DNA from 2 places in the Dactylosporangium sp. NPDC000521 genome. Region 1 is predicted to be linked to the other one. Evidence: riboswitches for the same ligand, from Rfam matches in the RefSeq annotation. Region 1 holds a riboswitch; the other holds the start of a gene.

Region 1 (2,381 bases):
CGTACTCGAGGAACAGCACCACGCTCGCCGACGCCGCCGCAAGGGCCTCGAGGCGCCGCCGCACCGCCGCCGATCCGTCCCAGTACGCGACGGCCCGGTCGATGTCCTCGTGCTCCTCGGCGGGCGGCGGCGCGCCCGGCAGCACGCGCCAGTGGTACAGCAGCGGAAACGCCTCGGTCCTACCGGCCAGCACCCAGCTCGTCGTCATGGTGTTCGCCGCGAGCTCCCGCCACGCGCCGAAGCCCCCGCCACCGTGCGCGACGACGCTGTAGTGGCAGGACGTCGGGAGCTCGAACAGATTCGCCGTCGAGCGCACGTGCCGCGGAAGGCGCTCCAGGTCGGTCAGCGCGAGCCGCTTCACGAAGACCGGCGTGCCGGCGACGCCCAGCAGGGCCGAGGCGCCGCCGACACCGACGCCGAGCGCCTGGGCGTTGTCGACGAGCCGGGCCAGCCTGGCGTCGCTGAGCAGGGCCAACTCCGTGGAGACGGCGCAGTGTCTGCTCAGCCGGGACATGGCGGGAGCCTAGTCCTCACTCCGATCCCGCCGGTGGCACCGGCGCCGCCGCCATCGGGCTCCCGCGGGTGTCCCTCATCCCGGCCGCCCTCGCCCTGCTGGCCGTCGCCGGCCTGGCCGTCATGGCCCGCTCCGTCGATCGCCTCCGGTAGAGCGCTCGGCAGGTCTGTCTTGTGTCTTCGTTAAGTGTGGCTTAGATCGAGAGCTGACAGTGCCGCGCCGCGTTACGTTTGGCCCGGCCTGCCGGACGTCGCCCGCCCCGCCGGGGTGGCCGGGCAGCCACCGCCGAGTTGTCGGTCGCGCGTGTTCGATGCGGGCGGCCGGTGAGCCGGGGAACCAACCGGGGCCTCCCCATGGGGTGAATCCGCGCCCGCCACACCGGGGCGCGGTAGGGCGCGCCTTCTTCTCGCCCGAATCCGTCAGCTAACCCGGTAGGCGGTCACCGAAGAAGGACTGTGCCGTGTTCAACGGACGCACGACGCTCCGCGCCTCGGTCGTCGCACTGGCAGTGGCGGCGATGATCGCCCCGGCCTGCGCCGCGCAGGCGGACCCGACGCCGCAGGAGCTGCAGGCTCAGATCGACAAGGGCAACCAGGAGGTCGAGCACGTCGTCGAGCTGTACAACAAGGTCAACGGCGACCTGGAAGCCACCCAGGCGGCGATCACGAAGCTGCGGGCCGACATGGCGCCGCTGCAGGACACCCTGACGGCGGCGCAGGACAATGCCGCCGCGCTCGCGGTCAACGCGTACAAGTCCGGGGGCAACCTCGGCACCTTGTCGCTGATGCTGGGCGCGACATCGACCGACACGCTCAGTGCCCGCGTCGGCACGCTCCAGCAGATCTCGCACAGCCAGCAGCGGGACCTGGCGGCGTACGCGGCGGCGAAGGGCGCGTTCGACACCGAGCAGCGGCGCCTCGACGAGACCCTTGCCGCGCAGAGCCAGCAGAAGACCGAGTTGGAGACCCGGCGCAAGAAGATCGAGGGCGACATCGCCCGCCTCGACGCGCTGCAGGCCAAGGCCGAGGCGGCCGCCGCGGCGGCGAAGGTCAAGACCACCACCCCACCGCCGGCGACGAACCCGGCCAAGCCGCCGGCCGTGTCCGGCAACGCGGGCAAGGCGGTCAACTACGCCTGGGCGCAGCTCGGCAAGAAGTACGTGTGGGGCGCGGCCGGCCCGAACACGTTCGACTGCTCGGGGCTGACCATGATGGCGTGGAAGGCGGCCGGCGTGACACTGCCGCACAACGCCGCGCAGCAGTGGTCGAAGGTCCGCCACATCTCCCGGAGCCAGCTCGCCCCCGGCGACCTGGTGTTCTACAACGGCCTCGGGCACGTGGGCATCTACATCGGCAACAACCAGATCATCCACGCCCCGAACAGCCGCACGGTCGTCAAGGTCGCTCCCGTCGACATCGACACGCTGTACGGCTACGGCAGAGTCGCGTAACCACGGACGGTAGTCTGCCGGGCATGCGCACGTTGCATCTCGGGCTGCGGGTCACGGATCTGGAGCGCTCGCTCGCGTTCTACACCGCGGTCGGCTATTCCAAGGTCGGCCACGTCCCGGAGACCGGGTTCGGCAGCCTGACGATGCTGCGGCTGCCCGGTGACCCGTTCGTCAGCCTCGAGCTGGTGCACGACCCCGCCCGGCCGGTCGTCGACACCGGCGCCGTCAACCACCTCGTCGTCCAGGTCGACGACCTCAGCACCACGGTCGCCGACCTGGCCGGCAGGGGCCTCACGGCCGAGCCGCCGACCGACCACGGCGAGGGCATGGCCACGTCCTGGCTCACCGACCCCGACGGGTACCGCATCGAGCTCGTACAGTGGCCGCCGGGCCATCCGGAGGGCATGACCGAAGCCG
Region 2 (2,381 bases), on a different contig from region 1:
GTACCGGCGGATCCCGGCCGGCACGGGTGCGCGCAGCCGGAAGGGGACCGCGTGCCGCCCACGGCGGGACCGTCGGAGGTGGCGGGGACCGTGTGGGTGCGCACCGCTGAGCTGCTGGTCATCGTCGGTGCCCGAAAACATCCGGCGAGCCTAGAGGCGGCCCGGATCCGGGGTCGTGCCGGGCGTGCGAACCTGCCGACCGGACACTGGGCGGGCCGCACGGTGCCGGGGCGCGGTCGGCGAGGTGCGCCAGTGCACGACGCATCCGACCGGCGGGCGGCCCGTGACCCCCGCGGCATGCACCCGGTCCGTTCGCCATGCCGTCGTCACGCCCGGTAGCCGAGCAGCGTGCCGGATCCGGTGGCTTCTCGCGGCCCCGATATGGTCCTCGCATTCGCCCGGTCTGCCGTCACCCAACTCGGATGACACCGCGGCGGATCCGCTGAGTCGCGTCCGCGCGAGCCGGGGAACCAAGCACCACCGGGGTGAATCCGCGGGGCCGAGCCTCGAGGTAGGGCGATCCTCCCGCCCGAACCCGTCAGCTAACCCGGTAGGCGGCACCGGAAGGAGCACTCATGCAGCCATTGACCCGGCATCATCCGTGTCGCGGCACCTCGACCCGCAGCCTGGCCCGGTAGTCACCGACCCTCACCACACCGGCCCGCGGCCGGCGTGGAAGCCCCCTCTCCGGATCACGTCCGGCACCGGCAACAGCAGCCGTCATCCAGCATGTCTGTCGAGGTACCCGTGAGCTACCTGTACAAACCCAGGCACCAGACCGCCGTCCCGTCGCGCTTCCGCGTGCTGCCGATCGCGGCCGCCGCGGCGGCCCTCGCGGTGACGGGGGCAATCGGCGTGGCCGTGCACGCCTCGGCCCCCGCACCGTCGGCCGACACACAGTCGCTGACCGCCGCGGATTCGTCCCGGTCCGGCGCCGCTCCGGCCGCGCGTGATCGGCAGCGGACGCAGGCGGCGCCCGACGCCGCGACCAGCCCGTCGAAGGCCGCCACCGGCGCGGCGCCGACCAAGCCGACCACGCAGGCCGCGCCGGCCACGCCCGCCCCCAGCACGCCGGCCGTCCCGGCGGCCAAGGAACTCGCGTACCGGTTCGCCTGGCAGGAGAACTTCTACTTCTGCGGCCCGGCGGCGACCCGGATCGCACTGACCGCGCGAGAGATGTACCCGTCCCAGTCCGAGATCGCCCAGAGCCTGCACACGACCGTCAACGGCACCAACTCCGCCGACGACACCACCCGGTCGCTCAACGAGTACACCAAGACCTCCTTCTACAAGTCGCACTTCATCACCGGTCAGTCGGCCACCCAGGCGGAGATCGACCAGATGCAGGCGGACATCGTCAACGCGATCACCAAGGGCTACGCCGTGGTCGCCAACATCGCCGGCTCCACCGTGGACGACAAGGGAGGCGCGCACTCGTACCCGGGCGGCCACTACCTCACGGTGGTGGGGTACACCAACGGCGGCACGACGGTGAAGATCGCCGACCCCGCGGACGCCCTGGGCGTCGGGTACTACACGCTGACGACGGCCAAGCTCGCGCACTGGACCGCCCTGCGCGGATACTCCGCCTGACGCGGCCGTCAGCGGGGCGCGGTCAACGACCCAGGGCCCGCGCCCCGCTGGGTGGCCGAAATCCCTGGACCGGCTGGCCGCGCAGCACGGTCGCCATGGTCTGCGCGACGGCGGCGTTGACCGAGCCGGAGATGCCGCTGCCCACGTGGTCGTTGGGGTTGTCCACGTTCACCGCGATGCCGGCCGCCGCGATCTGCGGAGTGAAGCCGACGAACGTCTCGGTCGAGTTGTATTCGGAGCTGCCGGTCTTGCCCGCGACCGGGCGGCCGCCCAGGATGCCGGACACGTTCTCCGCCGTGCCGCCGTCGCACTTGTTGTAGGCCGACGACCGGCTGACCGGGCACCGTGCCGCGTCGGTCGCGGCAGCCGCCACGTCGGCGGTGATCGCCTGCCGGCACTTCGGTTCGGCGGCGTCGACCGGTTTGCCGTTGGTGTCGGTGATCGACAGTACCGGCAGCGGCTGGCAGTACAGGCCGCCGGCGGCGATCGCCGCGTAGGCGTTGGCGAGGTCGAGCGGTGTGGTCGAGGCGACGCCGAGGGTGAACGCCCCCCACTGGTCCGCCTTGGCCGCCATCGCCGCGTCCTCGCTGGAGCGGAACGTGATGCCGAGCCGCTGCGCCATCTCGACCACGCGGCGCGCGCCGATCTGCTGTTCGAGCCAGACGAAGTACGTGTTGACCGAACGGCCGAACGCGTTCCACATCGTCCGGTCCCCGTCCATCCAGCTCGGGGAGTCGTTCCCCGGGCACCACTTTCCGCCGCAACTGCCGGGGCCGCTGGCCGGCCAC

The links. A riboswitch is a leader RNA that binds a small molecule or an ion and turns the genes downstream of it on or off. The one in region 1 is predicted to bind cyclic di-AMP.
Region 2: linked by a shared signal. The riboswitch ahead of ACFY3L_RS14040 (C39 family peptidase) and the one ahead of ACFY3L_RS05190 (NlpC/P60 family protein) in region 1 are both predicted to bind cyclic di-AMP.

What each region holds. Positions count from the first base shown of each region.
Region 1 is NZ_JBIAYW010000001.1:1,086,588-1,088,968, forward strand. It holds gene ACFY3L_RS05185 (serine/threonine protein phosphatase) at 1-514, opposite strand, end outside; cyclic di-AMP (ydaO/yuaA leader) riboswitch at 788-967, shown strand; gene ACFY3L_RS05190 (NlpC/P60 family protein) at 975-1,964, shown strand; gene ACFY3L_RS05195 (VOC family protein) at 1,988-2,381, shown strand, end outside.
Region 2 is NZ_JBIAYW010000003.1:842,927-845,307, forward strand. It holds gene ACFY3L_RS14035 (hypothetical protein) at 1-141, opposite strand, end outside; cyclic di-AMP (ydaO/yuaA leader) riboswitch at 431-572, shown strand; gene ACFY3L_RS14040 (C39 family peptidase) at 748-1,593, shown strand; gene ACFY3L_RS14045 (transglycosylase domain-containing protein) at 1,616-2,381, opposite strand, start outside.